Regions from separate parts of the Thermoanaerobacter kivui genome, predicted to be linked through region 2. Evidence: a T-box and tRNA genes for the amino acid it is inferred to sense, from the RefSeq annotation. Region 2 holds a T-box; the other holds one or more tRNA genes.
The links. A T-box is a leader RNA that pairs with one kind of tRNA and senses whether it is charged. The one in region 2 lies ahead of pheS (phenylalanine--tRNA ligase subunit alpha), so its partner is inferred to be a tRNA-Phe.
Positions count from the first base shown of each region.

Region 1 (9,274 bases), 420 kb from region 2:
ACTGAGTTTTTGCCATACAGATTGGAAGCTTGCCATATCCTAAGTTTTCAAGATTCTCAATTTCCTTGTTTGCCGCTGGTGTGTAGTCAACACCATCAGCTCCATATATCTCTCTCGCAATTGTCTCAATCTTCTCTTTTAGGCTCATCTCCAAAGGATAAAGTGGAGCATACTCATTCTTTCCTTCCTCAATCAATCTTAGAACCTCTTTTGCAAGCTCAATTCCACCTTCTCCACCTTTTGCCCAAACCTCAGAAAGAACAACGTTTTTATAGATATTACTAAGATATTGTTAATATACTAGAATTTTTTGCTTTTTTATTTTTCATTCTAATCCGCAAAATTGCTTTTTTTGGAAAATTGATTTATTCATCAAAATTTTTATCTTATATTTTGATTTTAAAGAACCCTATTTAGTCGTTAATTTTCGAAACTGTTTATTATACCCTCAGCATTATAGGAGCTGCGGACAAGTGGAGCTGAGGCTACATACTTAAATCCCAATTCATAACCAACCTTTCTGTACTTTTCAAACTGTTCAGGTGCAACATATTCCTTAACTTCTAAGTGCTGCCTCGAAGGACTTAGGTATTGACCGATTGTTATAATATCACAGTTAATTTTCCTCAAATCTTTCATTACATCTATTACTTCTTCTTCGCTCTCTCCCAAACCAACAATAATACCTGATTTTGTATAAATAGATGGATCCAATTCCTTAACTCTCTTAAGAAGATATAAAGACCTCTCATAATTTGCCATTGGTCTTACTTCAGGATAAAGACGCGGTACCGTTTCTACATTATGATTAATTATTTCTGGTTTTGCCATTACGACAGTTTGTATTGACTCATCTTTGCCTTGAAAATCAGAAACCAAAACTTCTACGGTAACACCCGGTATCTTTTTCAGTTCAGAGATTGTTTTAGCAAAATGTTCTGCCCCTCCGTCTTCCAAATCATCCCTTGTTACACATGTTACAACTACATGACGAAGGTTTAATCTCCTCGCCGCTTCAGCCACCCTTTTAGGTTCCTCTTCATCTAAAGGAAGTGGCTTACCTTTTTCTACAGCACAGAATCGACAGTTTCTTGTACATATATTCCCCATTATCATAAAAGTAGCTGTGCCTTTACCAAAACACTCCGCAATATTTGGACAATGAGCACTTTGACAAACGGTGTGAAGCCTATGGTCACCTAAAAATTTTGACATCTTCTCTATTGTCTCTCTTTGAGGATTATTTACTCTAACATCCAACCATTCAGGTTTCTTCAATTTTGCCCACTCCATTCTAAAAATTCACTTTTTGTCATTTCTCTTAAATCTGCATCAAATATCTCTTCAAATTTTTCTATCAACCTCTCTTCAACTTCTCTTAAATCCACATCTACACCTAATTTTTTTAAAGAAGTGACACCATATTCTTTAATTCCACATGGGGTAATTTTTGAAAAATAAGACAGGTCAGTACTAACATTAAAAGCAATTCCATGCCACGTAACCCATCTTTTTAAAGCAACTCCCAATGCACAAATCTTCTCATCTTTTACCCAAACACCAGGATATTTTTCCTTTCGTGATCCTTCTATACCATAATCCTTCAAAAGTCTTATAATGCACTCTTCCAAAGAATAAACAAACTTATGAACATTTTTACTCCACTTATTAAGGTTTATAATAGGATATGCCACTATCTGCCCCGGTCCATGAAAGGTAATATTACCTCCCCTTTCCACTTCATAAACCTCGGCAATTTTCTTTAATTCTTCAAGTGAGACCAATATGTTTTCAAAACCACCGGCCTTCCCGATAGTATAGACTGGAGGATGTTGAAGTGTAATCAAAACCATTTCAGTTTTGCTATTCTTTACTAAATCTAAAGCTTTTAATTGTATTTCTTTTGCTTCTTGATAGGGAATAAGACCAAGTCTTAGTAAAATTCCATCCATTATCATCACCACAAAAATAATATTGATAGTTTCAATCGTAAATATTATATCATATTATTTCAAAATGAGTAATAAAATTAATTCCTTTGGCAAATAGTTATTTATAATTAAATAAAATCCTTAGATTAAGAAGTTAATACTTGTTCTAATGAATCTCTGATAGCTTTTACTTCTTCAACAGTCTTTGGACTAATATCAAAGGGTGAAACTCCCTCTAAATCAGCTTTTATAATATCCTGATTATAAGACATATAGCCAAGAAGCTTATCATCAATGTTCGATTTAATAAATTCAATATCTTGTTCATTTCTAACTTTGTTTAAAACCACAAATATATTTTTAATCTTCAGATCAGATGCAAGTTCTTTTATCTTATGATAGGTTTGAAGACTTCTTGCACCAGGTTCCACAACAACAATAAGAGCATCAACAGCTTCTGCGGTTCCTCTTCCTAAATGTTCTATTCCAGCTTCCATATCCATAATAACCACTTCATCTCGGAATATAAGAAGATGCTTCATGAGACTTCTAATCAAAGCATGTTCAGGACAAACACAGCCACTTCCGCCTTTTTCCACAGTTCCCATTATTAAAAGTTTTACTCCTTTGTGTTCCTTTGCATATCTATCAGGGATATCATCAACCCGGGGATTTAACTTGAACATTTGCCCAAAAACACCAGGCTTTGCGTTGGTCCTTTCTGCCACAAGTTGTTTTAACTCTGCTATTGGAGTAATCCCTGCAGCTTCTTGAGGTGAAAAACCTATAGCCAAAGCTAAATTCGCATCAGGATCAGCATCAATAGCCAAAACCTTTTTACCTTCTGATGCATAAAGCCTTGCTAAAACCCCTGCAAGAGTAGTTTTTCCAACTCCTCCCTTTCCAGTTATTGCTATTTTCATGTTTTATGCTCCCCTTTTTCTATATCCTTTTTCACAAAAATCGCGATATTAAAACAGGGCACTTAAGTGCCCTGTTTTAATATGTTGTTAAACACCCAAAGCCTTTCTCTTGGTTTCAATATGATCCATAATTAGCTGGGCAGCTTTATGTGGATCAGTTTCTACAGCAAATTTTCCACCGTAAATCTTTTCTACATCTTCTGTAAGAAGTTTTGTTACATTCTTAGAGCCCAGTACAGGTGGGCACACACCAAGAATAGTATATACGCCAGATGCCACAAAGTAAGTTCCAATGGAAACCGCTTTTTCAGACATCCACTCTGGTGCAGCACCTGCAACAGGAAGATCACTTATATCAGTTTTAAGATATTTTGCAAGTTCATTCAACAATATTAAAATTCGGCTACAGTCAACACAAGAACCCATATGAAGCACCGGTGGAATCTTCAAAAGCTCACATACCTTTTTAAGTCCAGGACCACAAAGTTCCTTTGCCTCAAGAGTCAAAAGTCCTTCCGCTCCACAAGCATAAGCTGCACATCCTGTTAAAACAACAAGAACATCATTTTTAATGAGCTCTTTTGCCAATTCTACATGATAATAATTATGCTTTGTTTTAGGATTGTTACAACCAACAAGACCAGCTGCACCTTTTATATCGCCTGCAACTATAGCATCAACAAGTGGCTTTACACTTCCACCCAGTGCATTTAAGATGGTTTCAACACTGAAGCCTACAACTGCTTTGCTCTTTTCTTCAGGGATATTCACTTTTTCTGGTATCCTGTTCTTGTAATTTTCAATTCCTACCATAATTATCTTCTTTGCAATCTCATAAGCATGTTCTTCATCAAACTCAATATGAATAGCACCTGGTACCTTTGCTTTTGGAGATGTTGTTATAAGCTTTGTATGATAGCAGGAAGCAACATAGCTAAGCGATGGCATAATACACTGCACATCCACGATCATAGCATCGACTGCACCTGTTACTATTGCAGCTTCCTGTTGTAAAAAGTTACCTACCATTTTTGTACCATGTCTCATAACAACTTCATTACCTGTGCAGCACATTCCTACAAGATTAATGCCTTTTGCCCCAACTTCTTTAGCTTTTTCAAGTAGTTCTTTATCTTGAGATGCCTGTACAATCATATCTGAGAGAGTAGGCTCATGTCCATGCACAACTATATTGACCATATCCTTTTCAAGAACACCCAAATTAACCTCTGTCTCTATAGGCTTTGGCACACCAAAGAGCACATCGCTTATATCAGTTGCTATCATTGAGCCACCCCAACCATCTCCAAGAGCAGCTCTTACACCTTGCTGTATTAAGTTTATATAATCAGCATCAACACCCATATGAGTTTGATGCATTATCTGAACAATCTCTCTATCTATGGAACGAGGCCAAACATTGTTCTCTTTCCATATCTTTTGTCTTTGTTCAACAGCTCTTTTAGGATATGCCACTAAACCTTTGTATCTACCAAAATCTTCTAATGCTTTCTCTGCTACCTTTTTCGCAATTTCTTTTATATCTTTACCCTCTGTTTTAACGCCAAAATATTTAGCTATCTCCTTTAATTTTTCGGGTTCTTTAACATCATAGTCTGAACCTTCTGCTGCCATATGAAGAGTGTGAGCAATATCCCTTCCGTGATCAGAGTGAGCAGCAGCACCTGCAGCAATCATTCTAATAAGATTCCTTGCAACTATTACATCAGCATCAGCACCACATATACCTTTTTTCGGTCCGTCACCTACAAGGTCAATTCTACAAGGTCCCATATTACAAATACGGCAACATACACCTGTTTCACCAAAACCACACTGAGGTCTCATTTTTTCAGCTCTATCCCAAGCTGTCTCCACATTATCCTTTTTTGCTTTTTCCAACATTTTTGCAGTTGCAATGTCAATAGTTCTCTTCTCTTCCATTTTATCTCCCTCCTTAATTCTATTTCATTAAATTAAGCCTCTTTATATGTTAAAGCACCAGTGGGACAATACATAACACACGCAGGAACATCCGAAACATCTTTACAAAGATCACATTTTATACACTTTGCAGTAACTCTAATTGCATGGAATGGGCACGCTTCTTCGCAAGCCCCACACCCTGTGCACTTATCCCAATCAAGAAGTACCATCCCTCTTTTGTCTTGATAAAGTGCACCTTCAGGACATGCCTCAATACATTTTGCCTTCTTGCAATGCTTACACTGTTCTGCGGCAACAACATTTTTCTTTTCATTGAAGATAATGTGAATTCTTGGCATAACATTCTCTTCAATAGCTGAAATCAGATTCTTACCTGAAGAATGGACAGTGGCACATCCAAGTTCACAGTTATGACAGGTCATACAACGCTCTTTCTCAAAACTTATCTTTTTCATCCTTCTATTCCCCCTCCTTTCACCGTTACATTGTAGGTTTTTGCAGAATCCCCAAATCCTCATAAATCAAAGGGTTCTGCTATATATTTTCAAAGGAATTCCCCCGCTTTTGTCGAAATTTTATATATTACATAGAAATACAAAATCCACAAAACGGAGGAAATCCTCTGAAAAACAAAGCTAAACAATTATTTTTTTCCGATATTTATGACCATGTTTAATCCTTTTTTGAAGAAGACAAACCTTTATCAAACTCTTCGAGTCTTTCGTCGATTTGTCTGAAATCATTCCGCCTTCTTTCTACGACCATTATACTCCCACACCCATCGCCATAGGGATTTTAGCCTTGAATCTATGCTCTTTCTCTTTATAATTTAAGAAAACCTTTACACCTCTACTATTCAACTCTTCCCTCTCTCATAGGTTTTTATACTTCCCTTCATAACGATTATAGAGCCCTGCCACTATCCCTCTCATTCTAAAAAGTGGTCTAAGCTTTACAAAAAGCGTACAGTTATTGAGAAAACTATTGCTATTTTAAAAGAGCCCGTGTCTGTAAATAATTTTAAGCTTAGAAATACCAACTCAATCAAAGCTGATGTTTTGCTTGCATGTATAACACAGCACATTGGGTTAATTATTACAGCAAAGCTTGGAGCTCTTGAACATCCTTTATCTTTAAAGCAACTTTTAGCTTAGCAGCTTACTTTTCGCTTTAACATGCTTGACACTTTTTTACAATCAAGCAGGTGTGTTAAGTTTTACCTTTCTGCTTTTGTCTCTTTTTACCATCTAATTTACTGTATGTATAGACTCATATAAACACATAGTTTGTTATTTAGTTTCTAATAATGGTGTTTTTTTACTTTTATATTTGCTTCATTTTGCAATCAACTAAACTTTTCTGTAATTTGATTATATAACAATGTTATTTTATTGTCAATGTGATATTTGTATAAGACAGTGTAAAATTTCTGTAGGAAAGTGACGTTAAAATCCTTTAATGAGAAGTTTATTTAAACTGCTTCCTACAAAAACTTTATACCATCATCGTTAAAATATAACTATTCATAATCTTTTTTATCCTTGGAGCTGCAACGTCTTGGACACTCAGATGTAAAAATCATCCTCAATACATATCCGCATGTACTTCCCGAAAGGCAAAGAGAAGCAGCAGAAAAATTAAATAAGTTATTTATAAACGGTAAAAATTAGATGTTGTCATTTGGTTGTCATTACAGGTGAAACAAAAAAATCAAGGTTTCTACAACCCTTGATTTTTAAGCATTTTATGGAGCTGGCAGTGGGATTCGAACCCACGACCTGTTGATTACGAATCAACTGCTCTGCCCCTGAGCTACGCCAGCACCTGAATAAAATCTATATAAAAAATTATGGTGCCTCGAAGTGGAATCGAACCACTGACACAGGGATTTTCAGTCCCTTGCTCTACCTACTGAGCTATCGAGGCATAACGTAATGGCGACCCAAAAGGGACTTGAACCCTCGACCTCCAGCGTGACAGGCTGGCGCTCTAACCAACTGAGCTATTGGGCCGCAAAATTATTAAAATTTTAATTTTTTATTTAAAATGGTGGGCCTTCAGGGATTTGAACCCCGGACCAATCGGTTATGAGCCGACCGCTCTGCCAGCTGAGCTAAAGGCCCGCATTTGGTGACCCCGACGGGATTCGAACCCATGTTGCCGCCGTGAAAGGGCGGTGTCTTAACCACTTGACCACGGGGCCATGTTAATGGCTCCTCAGGTAGGACTCGAACCTACAGCCTACCGGTTAACAGCCGGTTGCTCCACCATTGAGCTACTGAGGAATATTTTTAATTCCGGCAGCGACCTACTCTCCCGCGAAAGCAGTACCATCGGCGCTGGAGGGCTTAACTAGCACCCCAGTCGGTCTTGCGACCGTCTGGGGGCCCCTTGTGGACCGTGTTCGGAATGGGAACGGGTGTTTCCCCTCCGCTATCGCCACCGGAAATCTAGACCCTCAAAACTGCACAAAGCCAAAGGTCAAGTCCTCGACTGATTAGTACCGGTCAGCTAAGAGTGTTTCCACTCTTACACCCCCGGCCTATCTACCTCGTGGTCTTCGAGGTGTCTTACCCCTTACGGGTGGGAAACCTTATCTTGAGGCGGGCTTCACGCTTAGATGCTTTCAGCGTTTATCCCCTCCGAACTTGGCTACCCAGCTGTGCACCTGGCGGTGCAACTGGTACACCATCGGTTCGTCCACCCCGGTCCTCTCGTACTAGGGGCAGTGCCTCTCAAGTTTCCTTCGCCCGCGACGGATAGGGACCGAACTGTCTCACGACGTTCTGAACCCAGCTCGCGTACCGCTTTAATGGGCGAACAGCCCAACCCTTGGGACCTACTTCAGCCCCAGGATGCGATGAGCCGACATCGAGGTGCCAAACCTCCCCGTCGATGTGGACTCTTGGGGGAGATCAGCCTGTTATCCCCGGGGTAGCTTTTATCCGTTGAGCGACGGCGTTCCCACTCACTGCCGCCGGATCACTAAGCCCGACTTTCGTCCCTGCTCGAGATGTCTCTCTCGCAGTCAGGCTACCTTCTGCCTTTGCACTCTCTCGCGCGATTCCCGTCCGCGCTGAGGTAACCTTTGGGCGCCTCCGTTACTCTTTAGGAGGCGACCGCCCCAGTCAAACTGCCCACCTGCCAGTGTCCCTACACCGGTTTACGGTGCTAGGTTAGAATTTCGGTAATCTCAGGGTGGTATCCCAACGCCGACTCCAGTGATGCTGGCGCACCACCTTCCCTGTCTCCCACCTATCCTGTACAGAAATTACCAAAATCCAGTGGCAAGCTGCAGTAAAGCTCCACGGGGTCTTTCTGTCCAATCGCGGGTAACTCGCATCTTCACGAGTACTACAATTTCACCGGGCCCCTCATCAAGACAGCGCCCAAGTCGTTACGCCTTTCGTGCGGGTCGGAACTTACCCGACAAGGAATTTCGCTACCTTAGGACCGTTATAGTTACGGCCGCCGTTCACTGGGGCTTCGGTTCAGTGCTTTCACACTTCCCCTTAACCTTCCAGCACCGGGCAGGCGTCAGCTCCTATACTTCGTCTTTCGACTTAGCAGAAACCTGTGTTTTTGGTAAACAGTCGCTTGGGCCTCTTCTCTGCGGCCTTTCGGCACTCCTTCTCCCGAAGTTACGGAGTCTTTTTGCCGAGTTCCTTAATGAGGGTTCTCCCGCTCGTCTGTGGATTCTCTCCTCGCCTACCTGTGTCGGTTTGCAGTACGGGCACCTCAGACCTCGATAGCGGCTTTTCTTGGCAGCTGCTTCGGTGGCTTCGCTTATCAAGCTCCCCTTCTCAGACCCCTGCCAGTACGCGGATTTGCCTACGTACCCTTCGGTGTCTGATTGGACGTGCTCTACCAACCGCACGCTCCACCTATCTCGCTGCGTCCCCGCTTCTCTTAACGGCCCTCGGTGGTACCGGATTCTCTACCGGTTCCCCATCGCCTACGCTTTAAGCCTCGGCTTAGGCCCCGACTTACCCTGGGCGGATTACCCTTCCCCAGGAAACCTTAGGCTTCCGACGGTAAGGTTTCTCACCTTACTCGCGTTACTCATGCCGGCATTCTCTCTACTGTACCGTCCAGCCTCGCTTTCGCTTGACCTTCTCCCGGTACAGTACGCTCCCCTACCCCACCGCTTCCGCGGTAGCCCCAGCTTCGGTGGCATGTTTTAGCCCCGTTCATTTTCGGCGCAGGACCTCTCGACCAGTGAGCTGTTACGCACTCTTTAAATGTATGGCTGCTTCTAAGCCAACATCCTGGTTGTCTTCGAAGTCCCACTTCCTTTCCCACTTAACATGCCCTTTGGGACCTTAGCTGGAGGTCTGGGCTGTTCCCCTCTCGACTACGGATCTTATCACTCGTAGTCTGACTCCCAGGTATTAGCCTATGGCATTCGGAGTTTGATAGGGTTCGGTAACCTCCTTGGCCCCTAGCCCATTCAGTGCTCTACCTCCATAGGCC
Region 1 is NZ_CP009170.1:1,932,806-1,942,079, forward strand. It holds partial or broken gene TKV_RS12515 (formate--tetrahydrofolate ligase) at 1-268, opposite strand, end outside; gene lipA (lipoyl synthase) at 421-1,278, opposite strand; gene lipB (lipoyl(octanoyl) transferase LipB) at 1,275-1,955, opposite strand; gene TKV_RS09790 (ATP-binding protein) at 2,078-2,854, opposite strand; gene cooS (anaerobic carbon-monoxide dehydrogenase catalytic subunit) at 2,942-4,798, opposite strand; gene TKV_RS09800 (4Fe-4S binding protein) at 4,831-5,256, opposite strand; gene TKV_RS12525 (hypothetical protein) at 5,791-5,955, shown strand; tRNA gene TKV_RS09805 (tRNA-Thr) at 6,549-6,623, opposite strand; tRNA gene TKV_RS09810 (tRNA-Phe) at 6,652-6,727, opposite strand; tRNA gene TKV_RS09815 (tRNA-Asp) at 6,737-6,813, opposite strand; tRNA gene TKV_RS09820 (tRNA-Ile) at 6,849-6,924, opposite strand; tRNA gene TKV_RS09825 (tRNA-Glu) at 6,930-7,004, opposite strand; tRNA gene TKV_RS09830 (tRNA-Asn) at 7,012-7,086, opposite strand; rRNA gene rrf (5S ribosomal RNA) at 7,097-7,248, opposite strand; rRNA gene TKV_RS09840 (23S ribosomal RNA) at 7,279-9,274, opposite strand, start outside.
Region 1: it has a tRNA-Phe gene. The T-box ahead of pheS (phenylalanine--tRNA ligase subunit alpha) is inferred to sense a tRNA for this amino acid. The anticodon was not compared.

Region 2 (20,817 bases):
GGCACACAGAAGGAATTTGAAAGTGGCATGACAGTTTACGAAATAGCCAAGAGCATAAGCGAAAGGCTTGCAAAGGAAGCGGTAGGTGGAAAATTTAACGGAAAAGTGGTGGAGCTTACTACCAAAATTGAAGAAGATGGAAAACTTGAAATTTTGACTTTTGACGATGAGGATGGAAAAAAGATTTATTGGCATACTTCTTCTCACATTTTAGCGCAGGCTGTAAAAAGGCTTTTTAAAGATGTGAAATTGGCAATTGGTCCGGCTATAGACAATGGTTTTTATTATGACTTTGATACAGAAAGGCCTTTTACCACAGAAGACTTTGAAGCTATAGAACAGGAAATGAATAGAATTATAAAAGAAGATTATAAGTTGGAAAGGTTTGTCCTTCCTAAAGATGAAGCGATAGAATTGATGAAAGAAAAATATGAACCTTATAAAGTGGAGCTTATAGAAGAAATACCAGAAGGAGAGGAAATTTCTTTTTACAAGCAAGGAGAATTTACTGACCTTTGTGCTGGGCCCCATCTTATGTCAACAGGCATGGTAAAAACTGTTAAATTGTTGTCAGTTGCTGGAGCCTACTGGAAAGGCGACGAAAAAAATAAAATGCTTCAAAGAATATATGGAATAAGTTTTCCTAAAAAAAGCATGTTAGATCAATATTTACATATGTTAGAGGAAGCTAAAAAGAGAGACCATAGAAAATTAGGGAAAGAGTTAGATTTGTTTAGTATCCACCCTGAAGGACCAGGTTTTCCTTTTTTCCATCCTAAGGGAATGATTATAAGAAACATTTTAGAAGATTTTTGGCGAAAAGAACATATAAAGCATGGTTATCAGGAAATAAAAACTCCTATAATTTTGAATGAAGAATTATGGCGTAGGTCAGGACACTGGGACCACTATAAAGAGAATATGTATTTCACTGAAATAGACGGAGAGACTTATGCAATAAAGCCTATGAATTGCCCTGGAGCAATGCTTGTTTACAAGTCTACAATGCACAGTTACAGGGATTTGCCTTTGAGACTTTGTGAATTGGGTTTAGTGCATAGACATGAACTCTCAGGAGTTTTGCATGGGCTTATGAGAGTAAGAAGTTTTACTCAGGATGATGCTCACTTGTTTATGACTCCTGAGCAGGTTGAAGATGAAATTTTAGGGGTTATAAATTTAGTGGATTATTTCTATAAAATTTTTGGCTTTGAGTATTTTGTTGAATTGTCTACACGTCCTGAAAATTCTATGGGGTCTGATGAAGACTGGGAATTGGCTACAAATGCTTTGATTTCTGCTTTAAATCGTGTGAATTTACCATATAAAGTTAATGAGGGGGATGGTGCATTTTACGGGCCCAAAATAGATTTTCATTTAAAAGACAGCATAGGTCGTACATGGCAATGTGGAACTATCCAATTAGATTTCCAGATGCCTGAAAGGTTTGAACTGGAGTATATAGGCCCAGATGGAGAAAAACACAGACCTATAATGTTGCACAGGGTAATTTACGGAAGTATAGAAAGATTTATTGGAATTCTTACTGAACATTTTGCAGGGGCTTTCCCAACTTGGCTGGCGCCAGTACAAGTTAGAGTTTTGCCTATATCTGATAAACACTATGCTTATGCCCAAAATGTATACGGGCGTCTGTTGGAAAATGACATAAGAGCTGAATTAGACGACAGAAATGAAAAAATAGGATACAAAATACGAGAGGCACAACTTCAAAAGATTCCTTATATGCTGATTGTAGGGGATAAAGAAGTAGAACAAGGGACAGTATCTTTAAGGTCAAGAAAAGAAGGGGATCTAGGCGATATTTCCTTAAATGAGTTTATAGAAAAAATTCTTAAAGAAATCGCCACAAAAGCTTTATAAAATCAAAATGCTCCTTTAAAGGGGCATTTTGATTTATTGAAAGAATTTAAAAAACGTGGTAATCTAAAATTAAAATATTAATTTTGAGGGAGAGGTATGAAAAAGAAGCTAGAAGTTTACAAGCATTTGAGATATAACATAAAAATGAATATGATAAATGGCCTTGCATGGGCTATAGGCTTTAATATGGTTAACCCTTTTATTGGAATATATGCCATAAAATTGGGAGCCGACGACTTTCAGGTGTCTCTTTTAAACTCTCTTCCTGCGCTTATGGTGGTAATTGGAGTAATTCCTGTAACTTATTTGATTAATAGCTTAAAGGATGTTCATAAATTTGCTTATACAGTACTGTATATTGCACGAACTTTTTATTTTTTGCTTGCTCTTGCTCCGTTTTTTAATAAAGAGCTCCAACCGTGGGTGGTAGTCGTGTTGGTGGGAGTAATGAATTTACCTTCTATGGCAGTTGGTATGTGTTGGCAGTCTTTTATGAGTGAATTAATTCCTCCAGAATATAGAAGTAAAGTTTTCGCTGATAGAAATTTTTGGACGACAATTGTGGCAACAATTACAGTTTTGGTAACAGGATGGTTGCTTGATAAAATAGTTTTCCCTATTAATTATCAAGTAGTATTTACTGTTGCATTTATTTTCGGATTAATAGAATCTTATTATTTTTCAAGGTTTCATGTAGTAGAAAGGGATTTGGATGAAGCCAAGTCCGGAAGTTTTTATGAAGCTTTTAGAAACATGTTTGAGTCTAAGAAATTCATATATTTTAATGTAACTTCTTTTATATATTATTTTGCATGGATGATGGCTTGGCCCATTTTTACCATATATAAGGTAAATTTTTTGCATGCTAACAATGCATGGATGAGTATATTTACTATTGTTTCCTCTATTGGTTCTATTTTAGCTTTTTACAAATGGGCTGACCTGTCCAACAAAAGGGGAAACGGATTTGCTGTTGCATTAAGTGCATTGCTTCTAGGATTTATTCCCCTCATGTGGGCTACAGCTAAAAACCTTTATGTTGGCGCTATTTTTGATTTTTTAGGGGGTATAGCTGTAGGAGGTTATAACATGTTGCTCTTAAATTGGCTGTTAGAGCTTTTACCTCCTACTTCAGAAAAAATGAGTTACATCGCCGTGTTTACACTAATTACTCAAATTTCCGCTTTTATTGCTCCTATGTTTGGAATGTGGCTTTATACACAAATGGGTTATGTAGCTTTTATGATTTTAACAGGTATTGCAAGAATAGTAGTGAGTATTTTGTACTTTTTAGTAGCTAATTATGAAGATGAGATTAAAGAAATTGAAGCAAAGCAAGGAGGAAAAGTATGAGATATATTACTGCAGGGGAATCCCATGGGGAAGCTTTAATTGCTATTATTGAAGGCCTTCCATCAAATCTCTTTATTGACGTAGAATTTATAAATAATGAGCTTAAAAGAAGGCAAGGGGGTTATGGAAGAGGGGGAAGAATGGCTATTGAAAAAGATGAAGTACACATCTTGAGTGGAGTAAGACATGGCAAGACTATCGGAGCACCTCTTACATTGGAGATTATAAATAGAGATTATACAAATTGGAAAGATAAAGAAATTCCGCCTATAACAAGACCACGCCCTGGTCATGCAGACCTTGCAGGAGCAATAAAGTACAATCAGAGAGATTTGAGAAATATTTTGGAACGTTCAAGTGCGAGAGAGACAGCTGCGAGAGTGGCAGTAGGAAGTGTAGCAAAATTGCTTCTTAAAGAATTAAATATATTCATAAAGAGTAAAGTTTTAGAAATAGGTGGAATAACAGTTGAAGAAGAGTGGCCAAAGATTATTGAAGCAGCTAAATCAAAAGGAGATACCTTAGGAGGTATAATAGAAATAGTAATAGAGGGTGTGCCAATTGGTTTGGGAAGTCATGTGCAATGGGACAGAAAATTAGATGCGCTTTTAGCTTATCATGTCATGAGTGTACAGGCGATTAAGGCTGTAGAAATAGGCTTGGGTTTTGAAGCAGCAAGAAAACCTGGCTCTTTAGTCCATGATGAAATATATTATGACGAAGAAAGAGGATTTTATAGGAAGACCAACAATGCAGGAGGAATTGAAGGTGGAATTTCAAATGGAAATCCTATAGTTATAAGAGCTGCTATGAAGCCAATTCCTACTCTTTTAAAACCCCTTACTTCTATTGACATAAATACTAAAGAGGAAGTAAAAGCTGCTTATGAGCGTTCAGATGTGACTGCTGTTGAAGCTGCTGCCTGTGTTTTAGAAGCAGTTTGTGCTTGGGTGATTGCTGATGAATGCCTTAAAAAATTTGGCGGTGATTCAATTGAGGAACTAAAGAAAAATTATGATGCATATTTAGTATATGTAAAAAATTTTTAAATCTCCAAAATGGAGGTTATTTGACTAAAAGATTAGCAAAGGCAATCTAAAATAATTATTGACAAAAAAATAAAATAATGATAAACTAAAAAAGCGAATAAGTAGAAGCGCCCGCTTCTCACCTTTCACCGCCGGTGCAAAGGTTTCATAAAATGGACTTATTTTTTATAAGGGAGTGAAGCGGGTACGTTTGTATCCGCTTTTATTTTTTCACAAATTTTAGGAGGTGCGTATTTATTAACAAAGAGCTGCAGGTCAATGAGGAAATAAGGGACAAGGAAGTAAGGTTAATCGATCAGGATGGAAAGCAAATAGGTATTATGTCTGCCAAGGAAGCTTACAAAATTGCACAAGAGCGACATCTTGATTTGGTTAAGATTGCCCCGCAAGCCAATCCGCCTGTGTGTAAATTGATGGATTTTGGTAAGTACAGATATGAGCTTAGCAAAAGGGAAAAAGAGGCAAAGAAAAAGCAAAAAGTGATAAATGTAAAAGAAATAAGGATGTCTCCGACTATTGAAGACCATGACTTTGCTGTAAAATTAAAAAGTGCTATTAAATTTTTAAAAGAAGGAAACAAAGTAAAAGTTACCATAAGATTTAGAGGAAGAGAAGCAACTCATACGGGAATAGCTGAAGAAGTTTTAAATAGATTTGCTCAGCAGATTAGTGAATATGGTGTTGTAGAAAAAGCTCCTGACATGGAGGGGCGAAATTTAATGATGGTATTAACACCTAAAAATTAACAATGTTGCCATAAGGAGGATTAAATTATGCCTAAAATGAAGACTCATAGAGGAGCAGCAAAAAGATTTAAAGTATTAAAATCTGGTAAAGTTAAAAGAGCAAGAGCTTATAAAAGCCATCTTTTGACAAAGAAAAATGCAAAGAGAAAAAGAAGATTGAGAAAAGCTACTTATTTTGTAGGTGCAGACGCAAAAAATATCAAACGTCTATTACCCTATGCATAACGGATTAGGAGGTTTTTAAAATGGCAAGAGTAAAATTTGGTAAAGTAACCAGAAGAAGACGCAAAAAAATATTAAAACTTGCAAAAGGTTATTACGGCGCAAAGAGCAAGTTGTTCAGAGTTGCTAATCAAGCTGTAATGAAATCATTGAAGTACGCTTATATAGGCAGAAAGTTAAGAAAGAGAGATTTTAGAAAGCTTTGGATAACGAGGATAAATGCAGCTGCAAGAGCTAATGGGATTTCTTACAGCAGGTTTATAAATGGTCTCAAGAAGGCGGGAATAGAAATTAATAGAAAAATGTTGTCTGAAATGGCAATAAACGACGCAAAAGCTTTTGAAGAATTAGTAAACATAGCTAAACAACAGTTAAATGCATAAGGCCGATTTATGGCCTTTTGCTTTACTTACCCTTTTGAAGTACTTTTAAAGCAGTGATAACGATGTTTATAAAAAGTGAAAACAATGAACTAATAAAAAAAATCAAAAAGCTTAAAGACAAAAAAGAGCGTTACGAGGAAGGTTTGTTTTTTGTAGAGGGTACCACAAATGTTTTAGAAGCTTTAAATAGCAATTTTGAGATAGAGTACATAGTAATGTCAGAAAGCTTTAAAGAAGATATACCCTTTAAAAAGGATAAGATAGTACATACGACTGATTCTGTCTTTAAAAAGATAAGCGACACTGTGACTCCTCAGATGATAATGGCGGTTATAAAAATTCCTGAATATGATGAAAATATTTATATAAAAGAAAATGGTATTTATGTAATAGCAGATAATGTACAAGACCCAGGGAATTTGGGGACGATTATAAGGTCAGCTGACGCTTTTGGTGCTACCGCTGTTTTTACTATAAACAATTCAGTAGACGTGTTTAACCCAAAAGTTTTAAGGGCTACTATGGGTTCTATTTTTCACATTCCTGTTATACCTACATCAAAAGAAGTTGTATTAAAGCTTAAAGCAAAGGGTATAAAAGTCTTTGCCACTCATTTAAGAGCAAAAAAATTGGTTCACCAGTGCAACATTGACGACAAAGTGGCGTTTGTCTTGGGGAATGAATCAAAAGGAGTGAGTATTGAAGATTTAGTAGACGACTTTGTGAAAATACCTATGACAGGGGAGGCAGAATCTTTAAATGTTTCAATCGCTGCTGCTATCTTTTTATACGAATCTCAAAGGCAAAGGTTGATAAAACAAGAATAAGATGATATAATTTTTGAAAAATAATAATATTGTAAAATGCTATGAAGGAGTAAAGTACATTATCGAAAATCACAGGGAGATAACACCATAGACTGAGAGTGTTATCGTTAGGTAGATAATGGAAAGTTCTCTCCGGAGCAGCGTGCTGAACTAATAGTAGGCATTGCCGGTAATACCGTTATCTAAATGAGTGAGCATTTTTTATAAAATGCTAATTTAGGTGGTACCGCGGATTCTTCGTCCTATTGACGGAGGATTTTTTATTTTAACTAATATACCAAAAGAGGGGTTGGTTTAAAGATGGAAGAATTGTTGCGCAAGCTTTATGAAGATGCACAAAAAGAAATTCTGTCAGCCGATAGTTTACAGCAAATTGAAAACTTAAGAGTTAAATACTTAGGTAAAAAGGGCGAATTGACGCAAATTTTAAGGGGAATGGGAAGTTTAAAGCCTGAAGAAAGACCTGTAATTGGTCAAATTGCCAATGAAGTTAGAGAGAAAATTGAGGGTTTACTCACAGAAACAAAAAATAAAATTGCCCAATTAGAAAAAGAAAAGAGGATAAAAAGTGAGTACATAGACATAACTATGCCGGGTAAACCTTATGAGTACGGTCACAAACATCCCATGACACAAGTATTGGATGAAATTAAAAAGATATTTTTAGGATTAGGCTTTTCTATTGCAGAAGGGCCAGAAATAGAGTTTACTTATTACAACTTTGAGGCATTAAATACTCCAGAGGACCATCCAGCTAGAGACTTACAGGATACCTTTTATGTGACTTCTGATATACTTTTGAGGACTCAAACATCCCCGGTACAAGTAAGGACTATGGAGAAAAATAAGCCTCCAATAAGAGTTATATCTCCTGGAAGAGTTTATAGGTCAGACGAAATAGATGCTACGCATTCTCCAGTATTTCATCAGATGGAAGGGCTTGTAGTTGATGAAGGAATAACTATGGGAGATTTAAAAGGGGTTTTAAATATATTTGCAAAGAAGTTTTTCGGAGAAGATACCAATACCAAATTTAGACCACATTATTTTCCTTTTACTGAGCCCAGTGCCGAAATGGATGTCAGCTGTTTTGCTTGTGGTGGAAAAGGCTGCAGAGTTTGCGGTTATACAGGATGGATTGAAATTTTAGGTGCTGGAATGGTTCATCCCAATGTTTTAAGGATGTCGGGAATTGACCCTGAAAAATACAGTGGATTTGCCTTTGGATTAGGGATAGACAGAATTACCATGCTTAAATACGGAATAGATGATTTGAGACTTCTTTTTGAAAATGATTTAAGATTTATACAACAGTTTTAAAGGGGTGGTAGTATGTTAGTATCGCTTTCATGGTTAAAAGAATTTGTGGATATAGATGAAGATGCAAAAACTATTGCTGAAGGCCTTACTATGTCAGGGTCAAAAGTAGAGACAATTATAAGTTACGGCAAAGAAATCTCAAACGTCGTTATAGGCCAAATCGTATCTTTAGAGAAACACCCTAATGCTGATAAATTATTGGTAGGCATTGTTGACATAGGAAGTAATAAATTACAAATTGTTACAGGAGCGCAAAACATAAAAGAAGGAGACTACATACCGGTAGCACTTCATGGCGCAACTCTTCCTGGAGGAGTTAAGATAAAAAGAGGCAAATTAAGAGGAATAGAATCCAATGGCATGATGTGTTCTGCTGAAGAGTTGGGACTTGATGAGAGTTTATTGCCAGAATATCAAAGAAACGGAATTTTTATATTGCCACCTTTTCCTTTGGGGACGGACATAAATGAAGCTATTCAGTTGAAGGATGATGTGTTAGAATTTGAAATAACTCCCAACAGAGCTGATTGCTTGTCAATGGTGGGAATAGCCAGAGAGACAGCAGCTACTTTTAGAAAGAGGCTAAAAATGCCTGTTGTAGAGGTTAAAGAAAGCGAAGAACAAAATCCTGCAAAAGTGACTATTGAGGCTACGGATTTATGCTTTAGATATGTGGCAAGGGTCGTTAAGAATGTGAAGATAGGTCCTTCTCCTATGTGGATGCAGATGCGTCTTTTAAAAGCTGGAATAAGACCTATAAATAACGTGGTGGATGTTACAAACTATGTGATGTTGGAATTAGGTCAGCCCTTACACGCTTTTGACTTGGACAAAGTTGAAAACAAGCATATAATTGTGAGAAGGGCAAAAGAAGGAGAAAAATTAGTTACATTAGATGGAAAAGAGAGAACTTTAGACAGCTCAATGTTGGTTATTGCTGATGAGAAAAAAGCTATAGGTCTTGCCGGTGTAATGGGTGGGGAAAACACAGAGATAACTGACACTACCGTAAACATTTTGATAGAAAGTGCTAATTTTAAAGGAAGCAATATACGCTATACTTCTAAAAAATTAGGACTGAGAAGTGAAGCATCTTCCAGGTTTGAAAAAGGGTTGGACCCTGAAATCACTGTTTTGGCTTGTGAAAGAGCAGCGCAGCTTATGGAAAAATACTGCGGTGGTACAGTGTTAAAAGGGCTTATTGATGAGTATCCTAAGCCAATTGAGAAGATTGTTGTAAATGTCAAGCCTGACAGAATCAATAAATTTTTAGGCACTGATATTCCGGTATCTCAAATGATTGAAATATTAGAGTCTTTGGAGTTTAAAGTTGTGCAAAAAGGCGATGACCTTGAGATAACAGTTCCGCATTTTCGTAGAGATGTGACAATGGAGGCAGACATTGCAGAAGAAATAGCGAGGTTATTTGGATACAACAACATACAAGATAGCTTAATAAAAAACGCTCAAACGACATTGGGGGCAATGTCAAAAGAACAGGAATTAGAGGAAAAAATAAAAGAAGTGCTGTTGGCTTGCGGATTGAATGAAATAGTTACGATGTCTTTTATGGGAAGCAAAGACTTAGATAAAATCAATGTGCCTTTAGACAGTCCATTGAGAAAAGCAGTTAAAATTATAAATCCTTTGGGAGAAGACCAAAGCCTTATGAGGACTACTCTGATACCTTTTATGCTAAATGTGGCTTATACTAATTACAGCAGAAAAGTACAGGATTTTAGAGTTTTTGAAATGTCTAAAGTGTTTATTCCAAAAGAATTGCCTTTAAAAGAGCTTCCAGAAGAAATAAAAACCGTCGTAATAGGTATGTACGGAGAGGATGTAGATTTTTATTCCTTAAAAGGAATAGTAGAAACGCTACTTAAGGCTATGAACATAAAAGGGGTGGAATACGTTAGAGCAGAAAATCCTGTATATCATCCGGGTAGGTCTGCGAAAATTCTTTTAGGTGATGAGGAATTAGGAACAATCGGTGAAATTCACCCTGATGTTTTAGAAAATTATGATATACCTGTTAGAGTTTATGGCGGGGAAATAAATCTCGACAAAGTGATAAAACATGCCAATGCAGAAAAGAAATATAAACCCCTTCCTAAGTATCCAGCAGTAGAAAGAGACATTGCCGTTTTGGTAGATGAAGAAGTTTTTGTAAAAGATGTAGAAAAAGTTATAGTTGAAACAGGAGGAGAGCTTATAGATAAGGTTGAATTGTTTGATGTGTACAAAGGTGCTAATATTCCACAAGGGAAAAAGAGTGTAGCATTTTCTATTTGGTACAGGTCCTATGATAGAACTTTGACAGATGAAGAAGTGAATGTAATCCACAATAACATCGTAGAAGCGCTTTCTAAAAAACTCGGAGCGCAATTAAGATAAAAAAGGCCTTTATGGTCTTTTTTATCTTAATTTAAGGAGGTAGGTAACAGTTGAAGATAGTCATGCAAAGTGGTATAATTTTAATTGGGTGATAATAAATGTTACTAAGCATGCAAAAAGTAAAGGAAATGTACTCAATTAGTCGAAGAACACTTATAAACTGGGAAAAGGAAGGATTAATAACACCTGTGAGAACTCCAAAAGGCATCAGAAGGTATAAAAAAGAAGATATAGAGGAGTTATTAGGCATGCTGGAAGAAAAACCAAAACCTAAAGTGAGTGTCCACAAAGAAACAAGAAGAATATCTTAAGAATCAAATTAGAAGGCTTGAAGAATACGCTAATTCCAAAGGATGGCAGTATGAAGTCATACATGAGATAGCAAGTGGGGTAAATGAAATAAAGAGCTAGCAGAAGACTTAATAGCAATAGTAACATCTTTCGCAGCAAGAATTTACGGGCAAAGGGGCAAAAAACATGATAGTGATACAGGCTAAACTTATTTTTCTAAATCAACAAGCCAAACAAATAGTATTAGACTTAATGAGAAGATGGTCATCCTGCATGAGATTTGCATATAACAGACTTTTAGAAGGAGAAAAAAGAGCAGATTTAAAAAGAAAGTTACCCCAGGTATTCAATTTAAACTCAAGATATGTAGATGATGCAATAATGAAAGCAAGGAGTACACTGGAATCTGCGAAAGAACTAGGTAAAAGTCCAAGAAAAGTCATTTTTGGCGGGAAAAAACTGTTTAGAAAACTTCAAAAACATCATTTAAATGGTAAAGCATATAAAAAATTAAAAATTAGGTGGCAGGAGAAAAGAAAAGGAAATCTCTATTCAAGAGGGGATAAAAGCAAAAAAGGAAATCTCAACACAAGAATAGAAGTAAGAAAAAACGGCACTTTCTTAAGGATAAATGTAGGGGAAAGAAAATATGTATACGCCAAATAGAAGCAGGCTACAAAAAGAATAAAAAAAGAAAAGAACTCCTGCAGGAAATTGCCCAATCAAACATACCATACTCTGTAGAACTAAAACTCAAAAATGGCAGCATATGCGCCTATTTTGCCATTGAAGAAGAATATCCAGAAATAAAAATAACAAAAGAAAAAGGAATCATAGGAATAGATGTGAACGCATATCCGGACAACATATCATGGGCAGAAGTAGATGAAAAAGGAAATCTAATAAGCTATGGCAGTATACCAATGCCGGAACTTGCAAGCGGCAATTCAGATAAAAGAGAGTATTTCAGATGGCAGTATGCTCATGAGATAGTAAAGATAGCAAAAGAAAAAAGAAAAGCAATAGTAATTGAAAAATTAGACATAAAAAACAAAGGAGAAAAAGGAGACTTTTCAGGCAAAAAGTCAAGGAGAATAAGACATAACTTTAGCTACAAATCCCTTTTAAAAAAGATAAAAATTTTAGCAAAAAAGGAAGGGATAGAAGTAATAGAAGTCAATCCTTCTTACACCTCAATAATAGGCATGTTAAAATATGCGCCGCAGTATATGATAACAAAAGACATAGCAGCAGCTTATGTAATAGCAAGAAGAGGATTAGGCAGAGAAGAAAAGATACCAGACAATTATATAAAGTTTCTTAACGCACTAACTATAGATGAATTAGAAGAATTAAAAAAGCATGTAAAGAAAACAGTCAGGAACAAGCAGTTGAAGAAAAAACACTTAAAAGAGATAAATAAAGCAATAGAATTTCTACAAAGCCTTGAGAGTGAGCCAGGAAGGGTACTAAAACCTCTGGATGGAACAAGTTTTAGTGCCCATGATTTCTGGCAAGTTCTCAAGGTAGCGGTGGTAACTCCACTCTCCCCTGAGAAGGTGCCAAGAGACTTCTCTGCCCTAAAAAAGCTGTTAATTCAGGGCAAGTGGGGAGACCCATAAAGGCGCGAGTCCCTGCTTCTTGGGGCAGGGGCTATGGCTTTCCCAAAAACCGCCTGCTGGGGCTGGGAAAGTCTGAAGGGTGGACTACAAATACCCCAGCTGCCCAAACTGCACAGTTTTGCACAGTTTTGGTAACCAGGAAATTTTGATTAAATGTAGAAGTAAATAAAATAACAAATGAGTTAAGGGGATGTTTTTGTGGAACTCAATAAAGTTACTGTAACTATAAATGGAAATGAATACATATTGAAATCTGATTATCCTGAAGAGCATGTCATAAAGCTTGCTAATTATGTAGATAATGTAATTAAAGAGTTATCTGAAAGCTATAAAAAGTTGTCACAGCAGCATTTGCTGATATTGGCTGCTTTAAATATTGCAGATGAACTTTTTATAGCAAAAGAGGAGAATAATGCTATCAAAAAAGAAATGTTATCATTAAAGGCGGAGATTAATGAAAAAAATCAATACATAATGCAGTTAGAAGATGAACTTTCAAAAACCAAAGAAGAACTTTTAAATACTCAAGAGGAGTTTCGCCAATTTATAGAAACATTTGATAAAGAGGAATAAAAGGTGATTTGATGAAAAAAGTTGAGTTATTAGCTCCAGCAGGGAACTTTGAAGCGTTAGTAAGTGCAGTAAATGAAGGATGTGATGCGGTATATTTAGGTGGCAAAAACTTTGGAGCAAGGGCATATGCTGTAAATTTTGACAATAAATCCTTAAAAGCTGCTGTGGAGTTTTGCCACTTAAGGGATGTCAAAGTATATGTTACGGTTAATACCCTTATATTAAATGAAGAGTTTAAAGAGCTTGTAGACTATCTGGATTTTTTGTATGCAATAGGTGTTGATGCAGTTATTGTCCAAGATATAGGAGTGTTAAAGCTTTTAAAAGAATATTATCCCGATTTAAAAGTTCATGCCAGCACGCAGATGACAGTTCACAATTTGGAAGGAGTCCAAGAATTAGCTGAGCAAGGCATTTCGCGTGTAATTTTGTCAAGAGAGCTTACTTTAAAAGAGATAAAACATATAGCTTATAATTATTCTCCTCTTGAAATAGAAGTATTTGTCCACGGAGCTCTTTGCGTCAGTTATTCTGGACAATGTTTTATGAGTAGCTTAATAGGCGGAAGAAGTGGCAACAGGGGTAAATGTGCCCAACCTTGCCGTTTAAAATATTCTCTTGTGAACAAAGAAGGAAAAGTTTTAAAAAAGGATTTACATCTTTTGAGCATGGTGGACTTGTGTACACTAGAATACTTGCCCCAACTTGTTGAAGCTGGTGTTTCTTCTTTTAAGATAGAGGGCAGGATGAAAAACGCTGAGTATGTCGCATCAGTCGTGAGAGCTTACAGAAATGCCATTGACAGTTTTTATAAAGGAGATCATTTTGACTACAATAAGGCAATAGAAGAGATGTCAAGGATTTTCAACAGAGGTTTTTCAACGGGATATCTTTTTGAAGACAAGCCTTCAAAAATGAGTTATATCACTCCCAAAAATACAGGTGTTGCTGTAGCAAAGGTAATTGAAACAAAACCAAAGGATGCAAAATTGCAACTTATTAGGGATATTGCAAAAGGAGACGGCATTTCTGATATAAAAGGAGAAAACGGCCAAAAAGTAGATGTAATAATAAAGAATGGCAAAACTGTAGATAGGGCTTACGCTGGTGATATAATCGAAATACCTTTAAAATTTTTTGTTCAAAAAGGAGATATATTAAATAAAACTTATGATGTACTGCTGAATAATGAGTTAAAAAACTTAGCACCTAAAAAACTTCCTATAGAAGTTTACGCTGTATTAAAAAAATCGCAACCTTTGTATTTAAAAGTTAAAGAAGGGATGCATCAAGTAGAAACTTGCAGTGAAGAGAGAGCACAACCGGCTCTAAAAACTTCTATTGACAGAAAATTTTTGATTGATAAACTCAGCCAAATAAATGATACACCTTTTTATGTTGATAAAATACATGTAGAAGTAGAGGACGGCCTTTACATGTCAGTTAAAAATATAAAAGAAACGCGAAGAAAAGCGATTGAAACGTTAGAAAAGTTAAAGATTGAGTCTTGTAAAAGAGAAACTAAAAGGACTCCTTTTGAGTTGCCGGAATTCAAAAGCAAAAATACAAAGGATGTGACTTTGACTTTTTATACTGACAAAATAAACCATTTAAAAATAGCATGCGATTTAGGTATAAAATACGTGTATTTCAATTACAAATTTGACATAAGCCTTTTTAAAAAGGCTTTGGAATGGGCGCAGAATTTCGATACAACTGTTATACCTGCTTTTCCTTCTATACTGAGAGAGGAAATAAATGATGTTAAAATGCAATTGGACCTTCTTAAATATTTGAATGTAAAGAAGGTTTTAATTTCTAATCTAGGACTTTACCACATTGCAAAAGACTACGATTTTGAACTGTTTATTGACTATCCAATGAATATCTTTAACAGTCTAAGTGTGGAATATTTTAAACCTTATGCTGTGACTTTGTCTTATGAGCTTACATTGGAACAGATGAAAGACATTATAAAAAGAAGTGATGTTAAATTTGAAGCTGTGGTATATGGAAGGCTTCCTCTCATGACAATGGAATACTGCCCTATAAGAAATACAATAGGGTGCGATAAAAAAAGGTGTGAGGAAGGTTACTATTTTCTCAAAGATAGAAAAGGGAGGCTTATGCCTCTTAAAAATGACGGTTTTTGCAGAATACAAATACTCAATTCAGATGTGCTCTTCATGGTTCAATATTTAAATCAGCTTAAAGAGGCAGGCCTTTCATTTTTGAGAATTAATGATACAATAGAAGAAGATGAAGAGATAAAAGAGGTTTTAAAATTACACATAAAAGCGTTAGAAGGCGAGAATATTCAAATTCCACATGGGAAATATACTAAAGGACATTTTTACAGAGGAGTTTTGTGATGGTGAGGGCGATTAACAATAAAACTGCAAAAAGTCTTGAATTTGACAAAATAGTCAATCTCATTAAAGATTATTGCGATTCAGAGTTAGGTAAACAAAAAGCGATAAATATCCAAATAAAAAAAGATGCGGAAGATATAAATAAAGACCTTGATATTTTAAATGAAGCCGTATCTTTTATGTCTTCTTATGGTGGCATTTCTTTTGAATTTGATGATGTGACGGACTTTATGAAAAAAGCTGAGCTTGATTCTATACTTTACAACAAAGAGCTTTTAAAGATAAAGAGAGTCTTAAGTTTAGTAAGTCGTATAAAAGGATATTTTAAAAATCTTGATGATAGTGAGAGATTTTTAAGATTGAAAGACTACAACAGAAAATTGATACCTGTTAAAGAATTAGAAAAGAAAATTGACAGTATTATTATTTCAGAGGAGGAAATTGCAGATGATGCATCGCCTTTGCTTAAAAGTCTAAGAAGGCAAAAATTGAACATAAACGAAAAAATAAAAGCTACTTTAAATTCAATAATATCCAGCCGACAAAAAGAGCTTCAAGAGCCTATAATAACGATAAGACAGGGTAGATACGTTGTACCGGTAAAACATGAATACCGGGGTGTTTTTAAAGGAATTGTCCATGACCAATCTTCCAGTGGAGCTACTCTTTTTATTGAACCTATGCAAGTAGTCGATTTAAACAACGAGCTGAGGCAGTTGGAGATAAAAGAACAACAAGAAATACAGCGGATACTTCAAGAATTATCACAAGATGTTAAGGAAAATGCTAAAACTTTGTATAATGACATAGAAGTACTTGCTGAGTTAGATTTTATTTTTGCGAAAGCCAAGTATTCTTTGAAGTTAAATGCCACAAGGCCAGAAATAAACACAATGGGATATATAAATTTAAAAAAAGCAAGGCATCCTCTCATAAGTCCGGATACAGTAGTGCCAATAGACATACACATTGGGGACCAGTTTAATACACTTGTTATAACTGGACCAAACACTGGCGGCAAAACTGTCACTTTAAAAACAGTGGGGCTTTTGACTCTCATGACTATGGCAGGGCTTAATATTCCTGCAGAAGAAAAATCGCAGGTATCTGTCTTTGAGGAGGTTTTTGTAGATATAGGGGATGAGCAAAGTATTGAGCAAAGCTTAAGCACTTTTTCTTCTCACATGACAAACATTGTAAGTATTCTCAAAAAAGTTAACAAAAATTGTCTCGTGCTGATGGATGAGTTGGGGGCAGGGACTGACCCTGTCGAAGGTGCGGCTTTAGCTATGAGCATTCTTGATACGCTGCATAAAATTGGCGCAAAGACCATAGCTACTACCCATTACAGCGAGCTAAAGCAGTACGCATTAAAGACTGAAGGAGTGGAAAACGCCAGTGTTGAATTTGACGTTGAAACGTTAAAACCCACCTACAGGCTTTTGATAGGGCTTCCGGGTAAAAGTAACGCCTTTGAAATATCTAAAAGGCTAGGGCTTACAGAAGAAATTATAGAGAATGCCAGAAGATATATATCAGGAGAAGCTTTAAAATTTGAGGATATAATAACAGACCTTGAGACCAAAAGAAAAGAGTTAGAGAGAGCAAACCACGAAATAGCAGTTTTAAAAAGAGATATAGAGGCTTTAAAAGAAGAGTTGGAAAAGGAGAAGAAAAAATTACAAGCAGAGAAAGATAAAATAATAAACAATGCAAAAGAAAAAGCACGAAAAATAATACAAGATGCCAAAGCTACTGCTGATGAAATAATTGATAAAATAAAAGAAGCAGAAAAAGCGGAAAGCAAAGACAGAATTATACAAACTGTGAGAGAAAAAATAAAGAAAAATATGGAGGAATTAGAGCGTGAGATTTCCACCCCCAAAGAGATTACTTACAGTAAGATTCCTGACAGAGTAAAGGAAGGGCAAACTGTGTATATAGTACCTCTTGACCAGAATGGGATAGTATTGTCTCCTCCCGATAAATCCGGAAATGTAGAAGTGCAAGCAGGAATTTTGAAGATGAATGTTCATATAAGCAATTTGAGAATTGTGGAGGACTCGCAAGAAGAGGAAGCTAAAAAAGGTTACAGCAGGTTTATAAACGAAAAGTCTCAGACTGTAAGTACTTCAATAGATTTGAGAGGGAAAAATTTAGATGATGCCTTAATAGAAGTTGAGAAATACATAGATGATGCTTATTTAGCGGGACTCAAGCAAGTTACAATAATTCATGGAAGAGGTACAGGGACATTAAGGGCTGGAATATTTCAATTTTTGCGGGGAAACAAATATGTCAAGTCTTTTAGATTAGGCAAATACGGTGAAGGTGGCGACGGAGTTACAATAGTGGAATTGAGTGAAAAGTAGGGGATGATTATGTACCTTGTCAGTGCGTGTCTTGCAGGCATAAATTGCAAATACGATGGAGGAAACAACTTAAAAGAAGAGATAAAAAAATTGGTGGGAGAAGGCAAGGCTATCTTGGTATGTCCAGAGCAGTTAGGGGGGCTTCCAACTCCTCGATTGCCTTCCGAAATAAGAGGGGACAAAGTATTTGACATTGAAGGCAAGGAAGTAACAGAGAATTTTTACAGAGGAGCCTACGAAACCTTAAAAATAGCTAAAATGTACGGTATAACACAAGCTATTTTTAAAGCCAAAAGTCCTTCTTGTGGTTGTGGCAAAATTTATGATGGAACTTTTTCTGGAAATTTGATTGAAGGAGATGGGATAACCACAAGAGTGTTGAGGAAACATGGGATTTCTGTGATGACAGAACATGACTTTTATAAAATGATAAAAAATGAGTAACCAAAACACTTCCTCTAACATAAAATGTAGGGGAGGTGTTTTTATTGAGAAGGAAAAAGTGGGGCTCAAGGCGGACTAATTCGTTTTACATATATTTACTTTATGCAGCTATTGTATTATTAATTTTCTACTATTTTACAGAATATAGGTTAAAACCGGCAATTATAGCGGTGAGTGATACTTTAGCCAGAGAAACAGCAGTAAATACCATAAATAATGCCATAAATGAGAAAGTGCTAAAAGGAATAGAATACAAGGACTTAATTTATGTAAGAACAGACAATAATGGAAAAATATCTATGCTACAGGCGAATACCATAGAGATGAACCTTTTAGCTTCAAAGGTTACTAAAGAAGTAAAAGAAAATCTCAATAATTTGGGCCCTTTGTACGCCAAAATTCCTTTAGGTTCAGTTTTTTCTACAGATTTGTTTGCTAATGCAGGACCTAAGATAAAAGTAGGGCTTTTGCCAGTAGGAGCGGTGGATGTGGATTTTAGTTCACAATTTGAACCAGCTGGCATAAATCAGACGAGACATAGGATATATTTAGACATACAGACTACTATAAGGATAATTGCACCTCTCGCATCAGATAAAATAACCGTTACTCTTCACATGCCTATAGCCGAAAGCATAATAGTAGGAGATGTGCCAAATAGTTATGTGGACGTAAATGGAGATAAGTATACTGTACCAGTGCCTTCAGAATCAGGTTCAAAAATAAATATACAAAAATAACTATTGAAATTTTATCATAATGTGATATAATAAAAAGCGTGTGATAAGTGGGGGTGTAGCTCAGTTGGGAGAGCACCTGCCTTGCAAGCAGGGGGTCAGGAGTTCGAATCTCCTCATCTCCACCATTTTATTAGAAAGCATAAAGTACCCGTAAGGGTATTTTTTTCTTTTTTTCTTTAGAATAGCAATTTTTTCTTTAAAATGCAGGAATTTTTCATTTTTTATCGAATTATTAAAGAGATGGTGCTCAAAGAGGTGAATTGTGATGAATACCAACGCAGAATTTACTTACAAAAAAAGGCTGGATAACATAGTCGAAAAAACTATTGAAGTAATAGAAAGTAGCAAAGAGCAAATTTTCGATATTTTGGAAAAGGCAAAAGAAGAAGTAAGGAAGTTGGAGGCACAACTGGAGGAATTAAAAATTCAAGTGATAAATGTCATAAAAGAAGTGGAGCTGTGCGAAAGAAAAGAAAAAAAGAGCAGATTAAAACTGGCTTTTGTAAGCAAACAATTTGGGCACCTCTCTGAACAGGCGATAAAAGAGGCCTATGAGGAAGCAAAAGAAGCTCAAATAGAGTTAGCCTTGAAAAGGCGAGAAGAAAAAGAGTTAATAGAAAAGAGAAACGAACTGGAAAGAAAGCTTGTTGACAATAAGACTATTGTTGAGAAAGCGGAAAAACTTGCATCACAAATTAGCATAGCTCTCACATACTTGAACAGCGATTTAAAAGAGATGAATACTCAACTTGAACAACTTAAAGATAAACAAACCTTGAGCATAAAAATTATTGAAGCGCAAGAAGAAGAACGCAAAAGGATCGCAAGAGAAATTCACGATGGTCCCGCTCAAGCGATGGCAAATGTGTTATTAAAATCTGAGCTTTGCGAGAAATTGATAGCTAAAGATATTGAACAGGCAAAAATTGAGCTTAAAAATTTAAAAGACATTGTTCAGCAGTCTTTAAAAGAAGTCAGAAAAATAATTTATGATTTAAGACCTTCTGCTCTTGATGATTTAGGGCTTATTCCTGCACTTTCACGGTACATAAAAAACTTTTCAGAAGAAACAGGAATTTTTGTAGATTTTACTGTTTTGTCGGATTACAAGAGGCTCAGTCCTGAAATAGAAATAACTTGTTTTAGAGTAGTTCAGGAAGCTTTGACAAATATTAAAAAGCACTCCAAGGCTGAGCATGCTTCTATAAAATTTGAGTTTGGAATGCGCTTTATAAGTATAATCATTAAAGATGATGGCATTGGATTTGATAAGGAAAATGTGGAACAGGGATATGGATTGATGGGGATGAAGGAAAGAGTAGAGATTTTAAACGGTAAATTTGAGATAAGCAGCTTTAAAAATAAAGGAACTCAAATTTACATTTCTATACCTATAAGGGGTGTTGAAGATGATCAAGTTATTGGTGGCTGATGACCATGCCTTAATACGAAAAGGGTTAGTTCAGCTTATTGAAATGGAAAAAGACATAAAGGTCATCTCGCAAGCTTCTAATGGGGAAGAGGCGTATAAGCTTACAAAAGAGTTGAAACCAGATTTGGTTCTTATGGATGTAAATATGCCAATAATCAATGGTATAAAGGCAGCTAAAATGCTGAAAGAAGAAAAACATCAAACAAAGATTTTGTTTTTGACGATATATAACGATAGGGAATATTTGGTGGAAGCGCTTAAACTGGGAGTAGAAGGGTACATATTGAAAGATGCTGAATATGACGACCTCATAAAAGCAATAAGAATCATCTACAATGGAGGAGTTTACATTCATCCTTCTTTAATGGAAGAAATAGATAATGTAGACCACGAAAATTTGAAGAAAGAACTAACGGCAAGAGAGATAGAAATTCTTACGCTCATTTCAAAAGGCTATAGCAATAAAGAAATTGCCCAAAAATTATTTTTGAGCGAAAAAACAGTAAAAAATCACGTTTACAATATTTTCAAAAAATTGGATGTAAAAGATAGGACTAAAGCGGCCATATATATGCTAAAAAATGGAACAATTTTACAAAATTGACAGACTATAAACAAAGTCACATTTAAAAAGTCTCCGCTTTTATGCGTAAAGTGCATTGCGGAAGTATCTTATTACATATCAAAAAGGTTTGGCAACAAACTGATAATTTTACAAAATTGATTTTAACGTCGTTAAATTTGACTTTTATACAAAAAAAGCATATCATATATTTTAGGTATAATTGAG
Region 2 is NZ_CP009170.1:1,507,297-1,528,113, reverse strand. It holds gene thrS (threonine--tRNA ligase) at 1-1,884, shown strand, start outside; gene TKV_RS07750 (MFS transporter) at 1,981-3,237, shown strand; gene TKV_RS07745 (chorismate synthase) at 3,234-4,286, shown strand; ribosomal protein L20 leader region at 4,380-4,500, shown strand; gene infC (translation initiation factor IF-3) at 4,481-5,032, shown strand; gene rpmI (50S ribosomal protein L35) at 5,060-5,257, shown strand; gene rplT (50S ribosomal protein L20) at 5,278-5,637, shown strand; gene TKV_RS07725 (TrmH family RNA methyltransferase) at 5,700-6,464, shown strand; T-box leader at 6,497-6,712, shown strand; gene pheS (phenylalanine--tRNA ligase subunit alpha) at 6,765-7,784, shown strand; gene pheT (phenylalanine--tRNA ligase subunit beta) at 7,797-10,181, shown strand; partial or broken gene TKV_RS12440 (MerR family DNA-binding transcriptional regulator) at 10,280-10,678, shown strand; partial or broken gene TKV_RS07705 (IS200/IS605 family accessory protein TnpB-related protein) at 10,659-12,094, shown strand; gene TKV_RS07700 (cell division protein ZapA) at 12,293-12,667, shown strand; gene TKV_RS07695 (DUF3656 domain-containing U32 family peptidase) at 12,679-15,039, shown strand; gene TKV_RS07690 (endonuclease MutS2) at 15,039-17,411, shown strand; gene TKV_RS07685 (DUF523 domain-containing protein) at 17,421-17,855, shown strand; gene yunB (sporulation protein YunB) at 17,900-18,595, shown strand; tRNA gene TKV_RS07675 (tRNA-Ala) at 18,645-18,720, shown strand; gene TKV_RS07670 (sensor histidine kinase) at 18,861-20,027, shown strand; gene TKV_RS07665 (response regulator) at 20,005-20,631, shown strand.